Thermotoga maritima MSB8: one gene and its partner. The protein of the gene in region 1 interacts with the protein of each later gene in a pairwise test. Links are inferred from orthologs where the notes say so. Each region holds a gene or a part of one and is shown on either strand. Other genes may lie near its edges. The genes, in order: cheA and TM_RS02065.

Region 1 (9,903 bases):
GGCAGAATTTCTTTTATTCTTTTCTTCGAGTTCCTCTCGTTGAAAGAAAGAAGCGGTTTTTTTATTCTGTATTTGTTGAGAAGAACCATTGTTCTTCTGGTGTCCTCCGCAAGTATCAGGTCAACCTCCCTGAGCGTCTTCAAAGCCCTGATGGTGATATCTTCGAGGTTCCCTATAGGTGTTCCCACTATGATCAGCTTCCCCAAACTATCTCCTCCTCACCTCATAAAGAGGGGATCTTTCCCTCGCTTCTTTCAACATACTGCTGTCCAGCTGTATCTTCCTCGAAGTACCGAAAACCTTCTCAAACTGCGCTAAGATTCTTTCTTCCAGAGCCTTCACATCAACATCGTAGAGATCCAGGATGCCCTTCAAAGGAGGAACGTCCTCGCCAAAGATGGTTTTCAGAAGATCGATATCCTGCTTCAAAACTATGGATCCATGTTCAACGATGGACTCGGCCGTTCTGAACTGGGCACTTCCCACCACTTTGACACCGTTGATAACGATCTCGTACCTCGACGGAGCATCAAAACAAAGCGCCGTGTTTCCCCGCCTTTTGCTTGACAACTCGGCGTGCAACCCGGCTTCCACAAGAGCGTCCCTTATCAAACTGTGTACAAGCCTGTGAAATTCCAAAACAGAAAGCTTCCCAAAATTTATTTTTTTAGGGACTGCTAAACAATAGGTGATCTCCCGGTGATGGAGCAGAGCCCTGCCTCCGGAAGGTCTTCTCACAACATCTATCCAATCAGGAACGTTTATTCCGTCTTCCTTTTGAAAACGACCCAGAGAAACGGTGGGCCTTTTCCAACCGTAGAATCTGAACAACACCGAGTTCATATTCGCGGACCACTCCGCCATCAGACTATCGATGGCCATGTTCAACGCTCCAGGAAAAACACCTTTTTCAATCACAACAAAGGCCTCTTGAATGGTACACCCACCCTCCTTGGATATTTTTCAGGAGAACTCTCGTATTTTCTGAGTATCAATAGCGCCCTTCTTTCGCCGGTTTTTAGAGAATACTCTCGTACCTTTTCGAGTTCCACCTTCAGCTCTTTCATGGCTCTCTGCGCCTCTTTCAACTCTTCTATGTATGAAGGTCCTTTGTAGAAAAGAAGTTTTCCACCAGTTTTCAGTGCTGGAGTGCAGATCTCCACCAGAACGTTCAATCGCGCCACGGCCCTGGCTGTTACGTAATCGAATTCCTCTCGCCTCTCTTTAGAGAAGTTCTCTGCCCTCTCTTTGACAACAGAGACATTTTCCAGATCCAGCTTTTCTATCACTCCTCTGAGGAAATTCACCGACTTTTCTCTTGAATCCAGAAGTACCACCTTGAGTTTCGAGAAAAAGATCGCTAAAATAAGCCCTGGGACACCATTGCCTGATCCCACGTCCAGGAGTGTCCCTTTCAGTTCTTCTTTCAAAGGAAGGAGAATTTCTACAACATTTTTATGGACAGCAGAGTCTAAATCCCTGTGAGCGGTGAGATTGTAGGGAACTCCCAGGAGTTCCTCAATGTACTTATCTACCTTTTCTATCTGCGGTTCTTGAAATCTCAGTCCGTACTCGAGAAGAATGTTCTTTACTGAATCCAAAAGCGACACCTCCGAAGAAAATTCTAACATTTGTGGAGGGAACATCTGTGATCTTGAAAATCGCTCTGAGAAACTTCACAAAAAATTTGAAAATCTCCCTCGTTGTGATCTTAGGATTGGCCATCAGCTTGTCACTGGTAACGGGAGCGCTGTCCCTTTCGGATTCGATAAACGTGTGGAAATGGGAAAGGATAGAAGAAAACTTCGGCAACGCAGATGCCGTGGCGGAGCCAAAAAGCCCTTCCTTTCTCTTTTTCTCATTTGCAACCTCAAAAATCGACGATTCTGAAATAGAAAACCTGAAAAAACAAGTGAAAGGTGTTCTCCCGGTCTCAGAAGACAGCGCCAGGCTAAACAGCACTCTGGACGTTCTCGTGATAGCCACAGAACCGGAATACCTCTCAGATTTCGTTGGCGAGTCACTGACTTTGAATCCAGGAGAGGCCTTAGTTGGAAAATCCATCGCAGAACTGATGAACTTGAAGGTGGGAGACAGAATCACACTGCTTTTCTCATCGGGGAGTAAGGAATTCACCGTTGTAAAAATCGGTGAGAAAGGTTTTTTGAATTTCAAAGGCGAATCGGCGAGCCTCTCGGGAACTGTTTTCATCAACGTGAAAGATTTTGACGGAGTTTTTCCCACGAAGTGTTACCTTCACTACGATCTTCCGGTTGAAAAGCACGAAGAAACAACCATAGAAACAAATCTCAGGGTGAGGAATATAAAGTACAGCTTTCTCAAATCTCCGATCAACAAATCCCTTGCCTACGTGACACTCGCCTTTTCCGGTATTTCGATCTTCGTTGGTTTCCTGGTTTTTTACATGTTCTGTGAGGACGTGATAAGAGACAGGAGCTCCACACTCGTGACTCTGCGAAAGATAGGACTAAGAAAGATGGAAGAGTGGGGAATACTGCTTTTGGAAGGATTCATGTATTCTTTGATATCGGCATCAGTGGGTGTGTTGATCGGAATTTTCGTCGGAAAGTTTCTTTTGAGTCGTTTTCAGGAAGTCGTTGATGTGATCTCATCTTCGTTTTTCCACTTTGATAAAATAGGATTTCACCTTTCGATCAGTACACTTCTTCTTTCCCTTGGACTCGGGGTTCTTTTCCCGATGTTCCTTTTCTTTCTGAAAGCGAGAGAAATAACGGGAAAACCACCCATTTACAGAGAAATGAGAGAACAGCTGGATGTCTCTTGGAAACTCGTGATCTTTGCTGTGCTTTTGAGTTTCGTTCTTTTCTTCTCCGAACTTCGGGTGTTTTCTGTGGTTTTGCTGTCACTGATCATCGCCATCAAACTCAGAAATCCATTCATCATGATGGCTCTCGGTACTTTGAATCTCGGTATGGGGCTCTTTTCCAGTTTGAATCTTCAAAGTGAGAAAGCCTTCATCTTTTCATCTCTGAACAAAGGGTCCGCCATTTTCTTTGGTGTGACTCTTCTGGTTTTTTCGGTGGTTCTTCTTTCAAAAAACGTTTTCAACAACCTCATGTCCAGGGGCAATCTTTCCCTACTGATAGGATTGTCCTACGTCCAGCGCTTTCCGAAGAAAGGCATCACAGTTTCCCTGACCTTCGCTTTCCTGATTTTCTCCGTCACTGTTTTCAATATACTATCGGCCAGCGCGGACCGATTCGTTCAAGAAAAGGTGAAAGGAGGACTCTTTGGATACAACTTTCTGGTTCTGGAAAATCCATTCAGGTCCTTGTTGGCGAAAACATCTCTTCCCGTCCACGAGGAACTGAAAGATCCTTCCAGAGTTTACCTCTACACTTTGAAAACGGAAAGAGGAGAAAAAATGATCGCTTTCGTTGATGAATCGTTCTTTAGAAACTCAACGCTGAAGCTTCTCCGGGGATCTGCGAGATCTCTGGAAGCCTCTGATACCGCCTTGATAGGAGATCCCGTTGATCTTGAAGAAATAACAGGTACTCTGAAGTCCATCCTTCCGCTCGGTGGAAGAAAAGAAGTTAAGTTTAAAGTAGCGGGGATCTACAACAAGAACGATTATCTGGTTCCGATCGACATGATTGCACCGATTTCAAACGTTCCCAGTGACGTAAAACCCCTATCCCTGCTCCTTGGAAGAGTTGAAGAGAGCAGTGCTTCCAGCGTGAAACAGTTTTACTTTTCAAAGTTTGCCTATCCTTTCTTTTTGGATGAAGAATTCAAAAAACTCTACAGCGGAATAGAGGGGCTCGTCAGCGTGATAAAGTTCATTTTCCTGTTTGGATTCTTATCCGCCTCCTCCGGGCTCTTACTCTTCGTTCTGAAATCGTATTTTTCCAGGATAAAGATAATGGGAACACTCCGTGCCGTGGGGATGAAAATAAACCAGCTGGTAGCTTCTTTCCTGATAGAACACCTTTTCTTCCTCTTCGGAGGAATACTCATAGGTACCGTCTCAGGTGTTCTCATGGGGTATTTCGTTTCAGAAGCGATGTCTGAAAGCCTCGGAACTTTCATGGTTTCCGTACCAACAGCTTCTATCCTTCTTTCGCTCCTCACAGTGATCGCCCTTGCTTCAGCCGTTATGGTGATACCGAGCCTCATGATGTCAAAACTCTCACCACTCGAAGCCATGAAGGAAGGAGAGTGAAGGCTTTGATCGAGGTTCACAATCTGTGGAAGGAATACAATGGGAAAGAGAAAGTAACAGCCTTGAAGGGTATAAATCTAAGAATAAACACGGGAGAGTTTGTTGTGATACTGGGCCCCTCCGGTTCTGGAAAGACAACGCTTCTGAATTGTCTTTCTGGTGTGGATCGCCCTACAAGGGGAACTGTGATAATCCATGGAACAGACCTGTACACGCTCTCAGAAGAGGAAAGAACGAGGTTCAGAGCGGAAAACATGGGGTTTGTGTTCCAGTTCTTCAATCTCGTTCCTGTCCTCACCGCCATTGAAAATGTGGAACTACCTCTGCTCATTCTGGGTGTGAACAGAAAAGAGGCAAGAGAACGAGCCTTCGAAATCTTGAGGAAAGTGGGGCTGGCTCACAAGTGCGACAGGTTCCCCGAAGAACTCTCCGGAGGGGAAAAACAGCGTGTCGCCATCGCGAGGGCCATCGTCCACAATCCAAAAGTCATATGGGCAGATGAACCCACCGGTGCTCTGGACAACGAGACGGGGAGAATGATCATAGATCTTCTGATGGAAATGAAGGAGAATTCCACACTGGTGGTCGTGACTCACGATGAAAGAATAGCAGAGAAAGCGGACCGGGTTATAAGAATAAGAGACGGTCAAATAGAACAGGATATATGTGAAAAAGCGTTGTAACCCACATGAAGCATGAGATACTCGAAGCTCCTGTAGCCGCAGCTTTCCCACTGAGTTAAAAGGTTCTCTATCTCTGGAGCGTCCCCGTAGATTCTCATCCTGTCATCGAGAAACTCTACCACGCCGTTTGGCCCAGCGTAGTAGAACGTTCCATCAATCTCTGTGAGTCTCCTGGTGAGGAGATCCACCAGCTCCACGAAGATATGAGAACGTACGAGTAAGATCTCTCTGTTGAATGGAAATTCTCTCAAAAGCTTTCTGTTCCTCTCGAGAAGATTTCCGAGATTGCCCCCTGCCGTTATGAACCTGGTTTCCAGTTTGTAGTTTCCCACAAGATACGGATCCTTTTTTTTGAACAGGAAAGCGGGCTGTCTTCTTGAAAGTTTCAAATTGATAGGTACTATCACCCTCCCACCTTCTTTGAGTTGAGTGAACCACGTCTCCGGCACCTCATCCACACCGACTGTTACGAAGATAACATCGTACGGGGAAAACTCCGGAACACCGTAGTATCCATCGCCACAGACAAAAATAACGTTCTCTATTCCAAGGCGTTCCACGTTCCTTTTCGCGATCTCGCAGATTTTCCTCGAATATTCCACGGAGACCACAAGGCCTTTCTCACCCACAACTCTGCTCATCACGGCAGCGTTGTAACCCGTTCCTCCGCCTATTTCGAGGACTCTCATTCCTTTGTCCAGACCCACCCACTCCATAAACAGCGCCATCAAAGAGGGCTGACTGGAAGTGCTGTATTCTTCTCCATCATCGTAGGAAACCAGAACGATATCCTCGTAAACGTAAGAGAGTGGGTAGGACTTCGTCAGGAACTCCTCACGGGGTATTTCCAGAAAAGCCTTCGCGATGTGATCGCTCACACCGTACTTTTTAAGAATCCAAAAGAGCTTTTCTCTCATAACATCCCCCTGTGTGTTATCATATCACTGAGGAGGGATCGTATGAAGAAAGCAGCGATCATCACTATCGGAAGTGAACTGCTGGAAGGTTTGATACTCAACAAAAACGCACAGTTTCTCTGCCAGGAATTGAAGAATCTGGGATATAGAGTTGTCAAGGTATCAACGGTAGGAGATGATTTGATCTCCATCTCAGAAGAAGTGAAAACCCTCCTTCTCAAGGTCGATCTACTCATCCTCACAGGAGGACTCGGCCCCACACAGGACGATCTCACCCGGGATGCAGTCGCAAAAGTGCTGAACAGGAGTCTCAAACTCAATGAAGAACTCCTCTCGAAGATAAAAGAGAAGATAAAAAAATACCATTCTGAAATACCGCAGAACATTGAAAGACAGGCTTTAGTAATAGACGGTGCCGAAGTTCTGGACAACCCTGTGGGAAGTGCTCCAGGACAACTCCTCACTGTGGATGGGAAAATCGTGATTCTCCTGCCGGGACCTCCCAGAGAGCTGATCCCCATGTTCAACGCACTGAAAGATCGATTGAGAACTCCAGATGCCCTGTATCAGGTTGTTTTGAAATACTACAGCATTCCCGAAGCCGTTCTCGAAGATCTTTTGAAAGATATTCTTTACTCCCAGAACATAGTGGAAGTAGCCACCATGGCCGATCATGTAGAAGGAGTACGACTCAGATTGACCACCCATATGAAGAACAAAGAATATCTGGACGAGATGGTGAAAAAGATTCTCGATAAGACTGGCGAACACCTCTACGGTGTAAACGACGAAAAGATGGAAGAAGTCGTGGTTAGACTCCTGAAAGACAGGAAAAAAACGCTCGCCGTTGCAGAATCCTGCACGGGTGGCATGCTCTCATCTTTGGTGGTGAACGTGCCGGGGGCTTCAGAGGTTTTCATAGGAGGTGTGGTAGCCTACAGCAACGATCTGAAAAAACACATCCTCGGTGTTAGAGAGGACACTCTCAAAAAACACGGTGCGGTGAGCGAAGAATGTGTACAGGAGATGACGGAGGGGCTAAAAAAACTCACCGGTGCAGATATCTGCGTCTCTATCTCCGGAATAGCAGGCCCATCAGGTGGTACTCCGGAGAAACCCGTAGGTACAGTTTTCATAGATATCTTTGAACATGAACACATTACTATGAGGTATAATTTTACAGGCGATCGAAACATGATAAGAACCAGATCCGCTATGATGGCCCTGGAAAACCTCAGAAAATACTTGAAGGGGCGTGAAAGAGTATGATGGAAGAATATCTCGGAGTGTTTGTCGATGAGACAAAAGAATACCTTCAAAATCTGAACGATACCCTCCTCGAATTGGAGAAAAATCCCGAAGATATGGAACTCATAAACGAAGCGTTCAGGGCTCTTCATACCCTGAAAGGAATGGCAGGTACAATGGGGTTTTCCAGTATGGCGAAGCTCTGCCATACCTTAGAAAACATCCTCGATAAAGCCAGAAACAGCGAGATAAAGATAACTTCCGATCTCCTCGATAAGATCTTCGCGGGGGTCGATATGATAACCAGAATGGTTGATAAGATCGTCTCCGAGGGAAGTGACGACATCGGAGAAAACATAGACGTGTTCTCCGACACCATAAAAAGCTTTGCATCATCGGGAAAAGAGAAGCCTTCAGAAATCAAAAATGAAACGGAAACAAAGGGTGAGGAAGAACACAAAGGAGAATCAACAAGCAATGAAGAAGTCGTAGTTCTTCCTGAAGAAGTTGCCCACGTTCTTCAGGAAGCGAGAAACAAGGGTTTCAAAACGTTTTATATTAAAGTGATTCTCAAAGAAGGAACGCAGTTGAAATCCGCCAGGATTTACCTCGTTTTCCACAAGCTTGAAGAACTGAAGTGTGAAGTTGTGAGAACGATTCCTTCGGTTGAAGAGATAGAAGAAGAGAAATTCGAAAACGAAGTGGAACTCTTCGTAATCTCCCCTGTGGATCTGGAGAAACTCTCTGAAGCTCTGTCAAGCATCGCCGATATAGAGAGGGTAATAATAAAAGAAGTAACCGCCGTCACCGAAGAATCAGGGGCTGAGAAAAGAACCGAGAAAGAAGAGAAAACTGAAAAAACTGAGGAAAAGGCCGAAAGAAAAAAGGTTATTTCGCAAACAGTCAGGGTAGATATAGAGAAACTGGACAATTTGATGGATTTGATGGGAGAACTGGTCATCGCAAGGAGCAGAATACTGGAAACGCTCAAGAAATACAACATAAAAGAACTGGATGAGAGTTTGTCTCATCTCAGCAGGATCACCTTAGACCTTCAGAATGTTGTGATGAAGATCAGAATGGTTCCCATCTCCTTTGTTTTCAACAGATTCCCTCGAATGGTGAGAGACCTTGCCAAAAAGATGAACAAAGAAGTGAATTTCATCATGAGAGGAGAAGACACAGAGCTCGACAGAACGTTCGTTGAAGAAATTGGCGAACCCCTGCTCCATCTCCTGAGAAACGCCATCGACCACGGTATAGAACCCAAAGAAGAACGAATAGCCAAAGGAAAACCCCCCATTGGAACACTCATTCTCTCGGCACGTCACGAGGGAAACAACGTGGTAATAGAAGTCGAAGATGACGGAAGGGGTATAGACAAGGAAAAGATCATCAGAAAAGCCATAGAAAAGGGACTCATAGATGAATCAAAGGCCGCTACCCTTTCTGATCAGGAGATTCTGAACTTCCTCTTCGTTCCGGGATTCTCCACAAAGGAAAAAGTCTCAGAAGTCTCCGGAAGAGGCGTGGGAATGGATGTCGTGAAAAATGTGGTGGAATCTTTGAATGGTAGCATAAGCATAGAAAGCGAGAAAGATAAAGGAACAAAAGTTACGATAAGACTACCGCTCACTCTGGCCATCATTCAGGCGCTCCTCGTCAAAGTCAACAATCTCGTCTACGCGATTCCGATAGCGAACATAGACACAATACTCAGCATTTCAAAAGAGGATATTCAAAGAGTTCAGGACAGAGATGTGATAGTCATAAGAGGAGAAGTGATACCCGTTTACCGTCTGTGGGAAGTGCTTCAAATAGAGCACAAAGAAGAACTGGAGGAGATGGAAGCGGTTATTGTGAGGGTAGGAAACAGGAAGTACGGTATCGTCGTAGACGATCTTCTCGGTCAGGACGATATCGTGATAAAATCTCTTGGAAAGGTGTTCTCTGAGGTGAAGGAATTCAGCGGAGCAGCTATTCTCGGTGATGGTAGTATAGCGCTGATAATCAACGTCTCCGGCATTGTATAACGGGGGTGAAAACATTGGCGGATGCTTTGAAAGAGTTCGAAGTTCTATCTTTCGAAATAGATGAACAGGCACTGGCTTTTGATGTCGACAACATAGAAATGGTGATTGAGAAATCCGATATAACACCTGTGCCAAAATCAAGACACTTCGTAGAGGGTGTGATCAATCTAAGAGGAAGAATCATTCCTGTGGTGAACCTTGCGAAGATTCTGGGTATTTCATTCGACGAGCAAAAGATGAAGAGTATAATTGTCGCCAGAACGAAGGATGTAGAAGTGGGATTTCTTGTTGATAGAGTCCTGGGAGTCCTGAGAATAACCGAGAATCAGCTCGATTTGACAAATGTGTCCGATAAATTCGGTAAAAAATCAAAGGGTCTTGTAAAAACCGACGGAAGGCTCATCATCTATCTGGATATCGACAAGATAATCGAAGAAATAACCGTTAAGGAGGGTGTGTAAAAGATGGGAAAGAGAGTTTTGATAGTCGATGATGCAGCGTTCATGAGGATGATGTTGAAAGATATCATCACAAAAGCGGGATACGAAGTTGCAGGGGAAGCAACAAACGGTCGTGAAGCCGTTGAAAAATACAAGGAACTCAAACCGGACATCGTCACGATGGACATCACCATGCCGGAGATGAACGGTATCGATGCGATCAAAGAGATCATGAAGATCGACCCCAACGCAAAGATCATCGTCTGCAGTGCCATGGGACAGCAGGCAATGGTCATAGAAGCTATAAAAGCTGGAGCGAAAGACTTCATTGTGAAACCCTTCCAGCCTTCCAGGGTGGTAGAGGCTCTCAACAAG
Region 2 (9,902 bases), 300 kb from region 1 along the record:
TTTTGAAGTATCGAGAAGATTTACCAGATGATGTGAAAAACAAGCTGGGCATAATGGAAAAGAACGTCGAGAAGATGAGCAAACAAATAAACCAGCTCCTTCTTCTCGTGAAAAGCGAAGGTTCTCTCAACAGCGTTGTGAAGGAAAGAATAAACCTCAAGGATTTTCTCCAGCAAATCGTAGATGAATTCAAGCCGAAAGCAGAATCAAAGGGGCTGGAGCTGGAAATAGATTGCCCAGAAGATCTATTTTTAGAAACCGAGAAAGACACCTTGAGGGTGATACTGGAGAATCTGGTCGACAATGCTGTGAAGTTCACGGAGAAAGGGAAAGTGATCGTCGGTGCAAGAAAGGAAGGTAGATTAACCATCTACGTTCAGGACACAGGACCTGGAATTCCGAAAAAAGAGCAGAAGAGAATCTTTGAGAGATTCTACAGAATATCCAGAAACACAGAGGGTTCCGGACTTGGTCTTTCCATAGTCAAAGAACTCGCTTCCAGATTGAAAGCGAAGGTAATTCTTGAAAGCGAAGAAGGAAAAGGTAGCACCTTCAAACTCGTTTTTTGAGGGTGTTGTAACAGTCTCTGCAGACCGCAATGTATTTTTCCTGTCCCCCAACGTCTATTTCTTCTTCACCTCCTGCTACTTTTAGTGTGAGAGTAGCGTTGTACTCACCGCATCTGTGACAGACTGCCTTCTTTTTGATCACGGTGTCGGCGAGACTGAGGAGCAGAGCGGTTGTTTCAAAGGGATTTTGCTTGTGTGTGAGATCGAGCCCTGCACAGAAGACATCTATTCCTCTGTCGAGAAGATCTTTCACCACTTCAAACAAACTCGGATTGAAGAACTGCACCTCGTCTATGAAAACTCCCCGGGTGTCTTCTTCGATGTACTTTCGCATTTCTTCAGGACGTTCTATCACGTGTGCTTCAACACCGTTTCCAGAATGAGAGACGATCATGGTGGAGTGATATCTGCTGTCGATTTTTGGTTTAAAAACAGCGACTTTTTTCTTTCCCAGTTTGTATATTTCCACAAAGGAGAGAAGCTCGGTTGTCTTTCCGGAGTACATGGGACCCGTGATTACGGTCAATTTTCCCGACATGTTGATCCCTCCCTGACGATTATACAACCCGGAGTGTTAACAATCTTCCCAGTCAAACTGAAACATTCTCATAATTGACAGCGGTTTTTTGAATTGATAGTATTGAGACATATAAAATCCTCCAGAAATTTATTCCCGAAAATTAGTAATAAATATCTAATCCAACATGGGGTTTGTGCCCTCTAAAAAAAAGAACCCCATGGTGTTTGTTTTTTGTTTTTCAAGAATATTGTTTATTTGTATCATATTGATAGAGAATTAATCTTAAAAGAGTCAACAAACATATTTACCAAAAGGAGGTGTTTTTATGCGAAAGAGAGTTTTTTCCTTGTTGCTAGTTCTTGCTTTTCTTTCTGTGGGTTTCGCCCAGGACGGTGTCACAGATGTCGGCTGGTCACTCGACATGGTCTGGATCCTCATTTCCGCAGCGCTGGTCTTCTTCATGCAAGCGGGTTTTGCCATGGTAGAGTCCGGTTTCACCCGCGCAAAGAACACGGTGAATGTGCTCATGAAAAACCTCATGGATTTTGCGATCGGATCTGTGGTCTTCTTCATCTTCGGCTACTGGATCATGTTCGGGAAACATCCTCTCACCTTTGATCCCTCCACAAAAGAAGGTCTCTGGGATTTTGCCATGTGGATGTTTCAGATGGCTTTCGCAGGTACGGCCGCGACGATTGTGTCCGGAGCGATGGCAGAGCGCACTAAGTTTCCCGCGTACCTCGCTTACACAGGTTTCATAACAGGAATCATCTATTCGGTTGTTGGAAGGTGGATCTGGGGAGGAGGATGGCTTGCACAGAAAGGTTTTATCGATTTTGCAGGTTCCACAGTTGTTCATTCTGTTGGTGGATGGGCTGCCATGATAGGTGCATCCCTTCTTGGTCCCAGGTTTGGAAAGTACGACAGTCAAGGTAATCCCAAGCCTATTCCAGGGCACAACATTCCTCTTGCTGCTCTCGGAACCTTCATCCTATGGTTTGGATGGTTCGGGTTCAATGGAGGAAGCACTCTTGCCGGAACGAACGGTGCGATAGGGATGATCATATTGAACACCAACCTCGCTGCTGCCACTGGAGCACTCGCTGCAATGGTCACCGTATGGGCAAAATATGGAAAGCCGGATGCGAGTATGACGATGAACGGTGCTCTTGCTGGCCTTGTTGCCATCACCGCACCGTGTGCTGTGGTGTCTCCTGTGAGTTCTTTGATCATAGGAGCGATCGGAGGGGTGATCGTAGTGTTTGCGGTTGAGTTCTTCGACAAAGTTTTGAAAATCGACGATCCCGTTGGGGCCATATCCGTTCATGGTGTCAACGGTGCTTGGGGGACTCTCGCCGTGGGACTCTTTGCGGAGAGCAAGTACGCTCTTGCAAGCGGGATGGGGGATGTGAACGGACTCTTCTTCGGAGGAGGAGTGCATCAACTTGGAGTTCAGTTTCTGGGGGTGGTCAGTGTGTTTGCCTGGACGGTAGTGACCAGTTTCCTTGTTTTCTGGTTCATCAAAAAGACAATTGGTTTGAGGGTAGACAGAGACATAGAGTTGAAGGGGCTGGATATAGAGGAGCACGGCATGGAAGGATACGCTGATTTTGAAATCTTCACCACAAGATGAAGGAGGTGACAGTATGAAACTGATCATAGCTGTTATACAACCCCACAAGTTACCGGATGTGAAAAAGGCACTTTTCGATGCACAGGTTTACAAGATGACTGTCATGAACGTTCTTGGATGTGGTCAACAGAAGGGATACACAGAAACGTATCGAGGTGAAGTAGAAGAGGTGAATCTTCTCAAAAAGGTGATGCTTCTCATAGCGGTCAATGAAGAATTCGTTGAACCAACTATCGAGGCGATTCAAAAAGGGGCAAGGACAGGAAACATAGGAGATGGGAAAATTTTTGTGCTGGATCTGCTGGATTGCATTAGGATCAGAACGGGAGAAAGAGGACGGGAGGCCATAGGATAAGGTTTCCTTTCGGGAGGAGAAACCTCCTCCCCTTTTTTCGGCCTCCCTTGAAACGACGTCTGGGATTGAAATTATACTACAGAAGGCGAGGGCACGTAAAGCCCTCGCTTTTGTTTGTGATACAATCTCATAAGGGTGAGTTTGTGAAAGACAGGCTGGAGGAATATCTGAACAATCTGAAAATAGAGAAGAAACCAGATAGCAGAGAATCCTGGGACTCCTACTTCATGAGGATTGCCAGGATGGTTAGTGAGCGATCGACCTGTGTTCACAGAAAAGTGGGAGCTGTGATTGTGAAAGATCACAGAATCCTCGCCACCGGATACAATCAGCCCCCCTCAAAATTTCCCCACTGCAACGAAATCGGATGTATCCGCGATGACCTTGAAATAAATTCTGGAGAACACCAGGAGATATGCTACGCGCTCCACGCGGAACAGAACGCATTGATGCAAGCGGCAAAGTTCGGTATAGCGGTCAACGGTGCTACCATATATGTCACGCACAAACCGTGTTCAATCTGTGCAAGACTCATAGTTAACGCTGGAATAAAGAGAGTCGTTTACGAGAAGGATTATCCTGATCCTCTGACAGATTTCTTCTTCAAGTTCACGGGAGTGGAAAGTGTTCGTTTTGTAGGTGATGAGATGTGAAAACGGAAAGACTCATTTCTTACCTCAGGCCGGGCAGGTGGCCGAGTGTCTGGTGCCCGGGTTGTGGGAACGGAATAGTCTTGAAAGCGTTCCTGGAAGCCGTAGATGACCTCGCACTTCCGAAAGAAAAAGTGGCTGTGGTGTCTGGAATCGGCTGTTCCTCGAGGGCCACAGGGTACCTCGATTTCAACACACTGCACACCCTTCATGGAAGGGCAATCGCCTTCGCAACGGGAGTGAAGCTGGCAAAGCCGGATTTCGAAGTGGTTGTGATGGGAGGAGACGGAGACATTCTCTCGATAGGTGGGAACCATTTCATACACGCGTGTAGGAGGAACATAGATATAACCGTTGTCATTTTCAACAACATGATATACGGCATGACAGGTGGCCAGGTTTCTTCAACGACTCCTCAGTATTATCAGACTTCGACAACTCCTCTTGGGGCCTTTGAAAAACCGTTCGACGCGGTGGAGATAGCTCTCTCCGCTGGAGCCACTTTCGTTGCGAGAAGTACCGTTTATCACTACGATCACCTGGTGAGAGTCCTAAAAAAGGCCCTTCAGCACCGGGGAATTTCTGTTGTTGACGTTCTAACGAACTGTCACACCTACTTTGGACGGTACAACGGCATGCCCGAACCTCATCAGATGATGGAATACTTCAAGAACAACACGTGTTTTCTGGAACGACCCGAAGAAGGTAAAATAAAGATAGGAATCTTCCGTGAGGAAGAAAAAGAAGACTTTCTGACTGTTTACAGGCGTTTGACCAGAAAAGAAGGTGCGATGGAATGACAGAGCCTGTTTCCATACGAATAGCGGGTATCAGCGGACAGGGAAACATACTGGCGGGTTTGATACTCGCGAAGGCTCTCGTTTATGAAGGTAAATGGGTTGTCCAAACGCAGTCTTACAGCGCTCAGGTGAGAGGAGATGTCAGTTACTGCGACGTGCTTTACGACGACTCACCGATAGACTATCCAGAGAGTGAATATTTCGACATTGTGTGTATTCTTCATCAGAAAGCGATGGACGAGCTTTACAAGTCGGTGAAAGTAAACGGTGTGGTCATTCTCGATCAAACTTTTGTGAAGAACGTTCCTGACTTCGTAAAGAGAATAACCCGAAAGATTCTGTTTGTACCCGCTACAGAAAGGGCCATTTCAGAATTCAAGACGGCTATGGTTTCTAACGTCATAATGGTGGGGGTACTTGCCAAAGTTTGTAACATAGTGAAGCTCGATTCTTTGAAAAGAGCACTGAAAGATCACGTGAGGAGGCCTCTGTGGGACATAAACTTGAAGGCTTTGGAGTTCGGCTACAACATGTTCGAAAAACAGTTCAAGATAAAAACAGAGAGGGTGTGGAAGAGGCTTGCAGCGGGATTCGAATAATATTTTGAAGTCCTTCAAAAACGCCTTTGAAGGAATAGAAAATGCCTTAAAACTGGAAAGAAATCTCAAAATACATTTCTTCATAGGGATCGTTGTGGCTATTTTTTCTCTCTTTTTGCCGTTGAGTGCGAATGATCTTTTGTGGATATACTTTGCCATATTCTCTGTCATTGGAGCGGAGCTTCTCAACACGGTGGTGGAAAAATTTCTCGATCTTTTCTTCAAGGAGTACAGTGAATCGGTAAAGCTCGTGAAAGATATAGCGGCCGGTGTGGTTCTCTGGTATTCACTTTTTTCAGTGGTTGTGGGTATTTTGATACTGGGAAAAGCTCTTTTCTCCTGGGAACCTTCGTTTGCCAAGTTCTTCGTTTCTGGTGTTTTGATATTCTTTCCTGTAATCTCTTTTTCCATGAGGAGGTACAGAAATGACAGACAGGGTGATAAGAGTACTGGTAGTAGATGACTCGGCGTTCATGAGAATGGTACTCAAGGACATCATAGATTCTCAGCCGGACATGAAAGTAGTGGGGTTCGCTAAAGACGGTTTGGAAGCCGTTGAAAAAGCTATAGAGCTCAAACCAGACGTCATAACCATGGACATCGAAATGCCGAATCTGAACGGTATTGAAGCGCTGAAGCTCATCATGAAAAAAGCTCCCACACGAGTCATCATGGTGAGCAGTTTGACGGAAGAAGGTGCGGCGATCACAATAGAAGCTCTCAGAAACGGTGCGGTGGATTTCATCACCAAGCCACACGGTTCGATTTCTCTCACCTTCAGACAAGTTGCCCCGGAACTTCTGGAGAAAATCAGACAGGCAATGAACGTGGATCCACGCACTCTCCTCTTTAAGCCGAAGGTTTCACGGCTCACCATAACCAAACCAGCTGTAAGTGGGAAAATCGTGGTTATAGGTTCCTCAACCGGAGGGCCCAGATCGCTCGATATGATCATCCCAAACCTTCCGAAAAACTTCCCAGCTCCAATAGTTGTGGTCCAGCACATGCCTCCTGGTTTCACAAAATCGCTCGCAATGAGGCTGGATAGCACCTCTGAACTCACCGTGAAAGAGGCCGAAGATGGAGAAGAGGTCAAGCCCGGTTTTGTTTATATCGCTCCCGGGGACTTTCACCTTGGTTTGAAGGCCCAGAACGGCAAGGTTTTTTTCTTCCTGGACAAGTCTGATAAAATAAACAACGTGAGGCCAGCGGTGGATTTCACCCTCGACAAAGCAGCGGAGATATACAAATCCAAAACGATAGCTGTGATTCTCACGGGTATGGGCAAAGATGGCACCAAGGGAGCATTCAAGGTCAAGTTTTACGGTGGAACGGTAATAGCCGAGGACAAAGAAACATGTGTCGTCTTTGGAATGCCCAAATCGGTGATCGAGGAAGGTTACGCTGATTACGTCCTTCCGGCCTATAAAATACCTGAGAAGCTGATAGAACTCGTATGAAAGGATGAGGAGGATGAAGAGAGGCTTCTTTTTGCTTTTTCTGGTTGTCTTTTTCGTGTACGGATTTTCATCCTACTTCCTGATTCATTACAAGGTCCAGAAGAACGACACCCTTTACAGTATTTCCCTCAACTTTGGGATTTCCCCCTCTCTCCTTCTTGACTGGAATCCCGGACTCGATCCTCACAGCCTCAGAGTGGGGCAGGAGATCGTAATTCCTCAGCCGCCTGGCTACCTTTACACAGTGAAAAAAGGAGATACCCTCGATGCTATTGCAAAAAGGTTCTTCACAACCGCTACTTTCATAAAGGAAGCGAATCAGCTTAAGTCTTACACCATATATGCGGGACAGAAGCTGTTCATACCTGAAAGTATCATTGGAAAGGCGTTCAACGACGAGAAATTTTTCATCTGGCCTGTTTATGGTGTCATTTCCTCCGGTTTTGGCTGGAGGATTCACCCCATAACCGGGAAATATTCCTTTCACTCAGGAGTTGATATATCGGCACCGGAGGGTACACCCATATTCGCCGCCGAAAGCGGAGTGGTGGAGTTTGCCGGGAAAAACGGTGGGTACGGCCTCATGATAAAAATAAAATCCGCTTCTTACGAACACATATACGGGCATCTTTCCCAAATAGATGTCTACGAGGGTCAGTACGTAAAGAAAGGTCAGATAATAGGAAGGGTGGGAAACACCGGCTTGAGTACAGGGCCTCACCTTCATTTCGAGGTTAGAGTGAATCAGAAAGCCGTGAATCCGATCAATTACCTGCCAAACCAGATCTGGGTGTTGAAAAAAGAGCTCATAGGAACTGGTGGAGAATGAAGATCCTGGTAAGCGCGTGTCTTCTGGGACTTCCCACAAGATACGACGGGCGTTCGGTGGCAGATGAAAGAGTTCTTTCGCTGCTGAAAAGGCACGATCTGATACCTGTTTGTCCCGAGCAACTTGGTGGTCTTCCAACCCCAAGGCCCCGGTGTGAGATTTATGGAGGCTGTGGATGGACCGGGAAGGAAAGAGTTCTCGATGAGTTTGGAAGCGACAGAACTGAGAATTTTTTAAGAGGCGCGGAAACCACCCTCAAGGTTGCTCGCCTTCTGAAAGTGGATCTCGCCATTCTGAAATCTAAAAGTCCCTCCTGTGGAAAAAGATTTGTCTACGATGGAAGTTTTTCCGGAAGATTGGTTCCGGGAAAGGGAGTTACCGCTTTCGTTCTGGAAAGAAACGGTGTGGAGGTACTGGACGAAACAGAGATACCAGGTGATTTGTGAATAACGATGATTCTACTTGATGTGAAATGATCCCATAAAAATATTCTCCTTTAACCCGAGGAAACTTTTGTTTCCTCTTTTTTTCTAATTTTTCTTATAGTTGACAAATTGATTATAATGTGGTTGGTTAGTTAACGATAACAAACGAAAGGAATGGAAAAATGCTGAATGAAATGGAAAAGACAGTTCTTCAAATGATAATGGCTGGAAGCGACATTTCAAGGGTGGATATCAGCAGAGCTCTTGGGATAAGTAAGCCAGTGGTGTCTAAGGCTGTGAACAGGCTTATAGAACTGGGTTTCGTCAAAGAAGCGGGAAGGAAAGAAAGTTCTTCCAAAGGTGGAAGAAAGCCCGTTTTGCTTTCTTTTGTTCCGGAGAGCAGATACGTCATAGGTGTGGATATCGGCGGCACGAAAATCGACGCTGTGCTCACCGATCTGGTTGGAAATGTTTTGAACAAGGAGCACATACTTTTACCCTCAAACCTGGACAAGAGGAAGTTGCTTGAATTGATAAAAAAGGTGATCCATCCATTTCTTGTCTATGAGAGGATTCTTGGAATAGGAATTGGAATACCGGGCACTGTCGATGAAGATCATCTTGTAAAGCGTATTCCGGCTTTCGATGTCACAGATTGGGATCTAAAAGAGGAGCTGGAGAAAACTTTTGGATATCCCGTTTTTGTCGAAAATAACGCGAATCTGGATGCTTTCGCGGAGGCAAAGATAGGAGCTGGACGAGGATTCAGGTGTGTCTTGCTCATTTCTGTCGGCTGGGGAATTGGATCGGGAATTGTTTACGATGGAAAGATCTTCAGGGGGGCGAGGGGGAAAGCAGGGGAGTTCGGGCACATTGTTACGGACTGGTCAAAGGAAAAGGAGATAGTACTCGAAAAGGGTTTTGGACATCTGGAAGAGTGGTTCTCTGGTTTTTCTATGAGTAAAAGATTTGGAAAAAGTCCTGAATGGGTATTTGAAAAACGCCACAACGAGATAAAAAAGAACCTGGAACACTTTGGAGTCGCTGTCGCGAATGCGATTGTACTTTTCGATCCAGACGTTGTCATCATAAAAGGAGGAATAGGACTCCATCAATTTGAAAAAATCTCGGCTGTAGTGAGGTCGGTTGTCTCAAAGATCGTTCCCGAGGATATATTGAAGGATGTTGAGATCAGAAAAGGAGAAATCGAGGAATACGGAGTTGCGATCGGTGGGGCTCTTTTTGTGATTGAAAATATCCTGGGGTTAAAAGGAGGGGGAAAGTATGAGGGCTGTCAGGCTTCACGCGAAGTGGGATCCAAGGCCGGAGTTTAAGCTCGGTCCAAAAGACATTGAGGGGAAACTCACCTGGCTCGGTAGCAAGGTTTGGAGATATCCGGAAGTGAGGGTGGAAGAGGTACCAGAACCAAGAATCGAAAAACCCACGGAAATCATAATCAAGGTGAAAGCCTGTGGAATCTGTGGAAGTGATGTCCATATGGCTCAAACTGATGAAGAAGGTTACATTCTCTACCCAGGTCTCACCGGTTTTCCTGTCACTTTGGGTCACGAGTTCTCGGGAGTTGTGGTTGAAGCGGGACCGGAAGCCATAAATAGAAGAACAAACAAAAGATTCGAAATTGGGGAACCTGTCTGTGCGGAAGAGATGCTCTGGTGTGGCCATTGCAGACCGTGTGCGGAAGGATTTCCTAACCACTGCGAAAATCTCAACGAACTTGGGTTCAATGTGGATGGAGCGTTTGCGGAGTATGTAAAAGTGGACGCAAAGTATGCGTGGAGTCTCAGAGAACTTGAAGGAGTGTACGAAGGTGACAGACTATTCCTCGCAGGAAGTCTTGTGGAGCCCACATCTGTTGCTTACAACGCTGTGATCGTAAGAGGTGGGGGTATCAGACCGGGCGACAACGTGGTGATTCTGGGAGGAGGTCCTATTGGGCTCGCGGCCGTTGCGATCCTGAAACACGCTGGTGCTTCAAAGGTGATTCTTTCTGAACCTTCGGAGGTTCGGAGAAATCTGGCAAAAGAACTCGGAGCGGATCACG

The links.
Region 2: the proteins of cheA (region 1) and TM_RS02065 interact in binary tests that used the Escherichia coli proteins (3 or more experiments, as listed by UniProt). The link is inferred for Thermotoga maritima MSB8 from one-to-one orthologs.

The regions. Positions count from the first base shown.
Region 1 is NC_000853.1:722,096-731,998, reverse strand. What follows is about bases 6,581-9,580. They hold cheA (chemotaxis protein CheA), read left to right. Parts: upstream 6,581-7,072; coding sequence 7,073-9,088; downstream 9,089-9,580. Other genes in these bases: cheY (chemotaxis protein CheY), read left to right, coding at 9,553-9,580; cheW (chemotaxis protein CheW), read left to right, coding at 9,094-9,549; TM_RS03595 (competence/damage-inducible protein A), read left to right, coding at 6,581-7,076. Also shown: rsmI (16S rRNA (cytidine(1402)-2'-O)-methyltransferase), read right to left, coding at 1-206; TM_RS03620 (lipoate--protein ligase family protein), read right to left, coding at 208-918; 16S rRNA (guanine(527)-N(7))-methyltransferase RsmG, read right to left, coding at 915-1,601; TM_RS03610 (FtsX-like permease family protein), read left to right, coding at 1,649-4,207; TM_RS03605 (ABC transporter ATP-binding protein), read left to right, coding at 4,213-4,890; TM_RS03600 (protein-L-isoaspartate O-methyltransferase), read right to left, coding at 4,854-5,807; more of TM_RS03595, read left to right, coding at 5,850-6,580; more of cheY, read left to right, coding at 9,581-9,903. UniProt on the Escherichia coli protein: Involved in the transmission of sensory signals from the chemoreceptors to the flagellar motors. CheA is autophosphorylated; it can transfer its phosphate group to either CheB or CheY.
Region 2 is NC_000853.1:420,755-430,656, forward strand. Bases 4,570-7,568 are described here. They hold TM_RS02065 (protein-glutamate methylesterase/protein-glutamine glutaminase), read left to right. Parts: upstream 4,570-5,551; coding sequence 5,552-6,586; downstream 6,587-7,568. Other genes in these bases: TM_RS02055 (2-oxoacid:acceptor oxidoreductase family protein), read left to right, coding at 4,570-5,126; TM_RS02060 (diacylglycerol kinase family protein), read left to right, coding at 5,107-5,589; TM_RS02070 (peptidoglycan DD-metalloendopeptidase family protein), read left to right, coding at 6,600-7,415; TM_RS02075 (DUF523 domain-containing protein), read left to right, coding at 7,412-7,568. Outside these bases: TM_RS02025 (sensor histidine kinase), read left to right, coding at 1-569; TM_RS02030 (thymidine kinase), read right to left, coding at 553-1,107; TM_RS02035 (ammonium transporter), read left to right, coding at 1,415-2,722; TM_RS02040 (P-II family nitrogen regulator), read left to right, coding at 2,736-3,077; TM_RS02045 (deoxycytidylate deaminase), read left to right, coding at 3,221-3,730; TM_RS02050 (2-oxoacid:ferredoxin oxidoreductase subunit beta), read left to right, coding at 3,727-4,527; more of TM_RS02055, read left to right, coding at 4,524-4,569; more of TM_RS02075, read left to right, coding at 7,569-7,861; TM_RS02080 (ROK family transcriptional regulator), read left to right, coding at 8,023-9,174; iolM (scyllo-inosose 3-dehydrogenase), read left to right, coding at 9,125-9,902. UniProt on the Escherichia coli protein: Involved in chemotaxis. Part of a chemotaxis signal transduction system that modulates chemotaxis in response to various stimuli.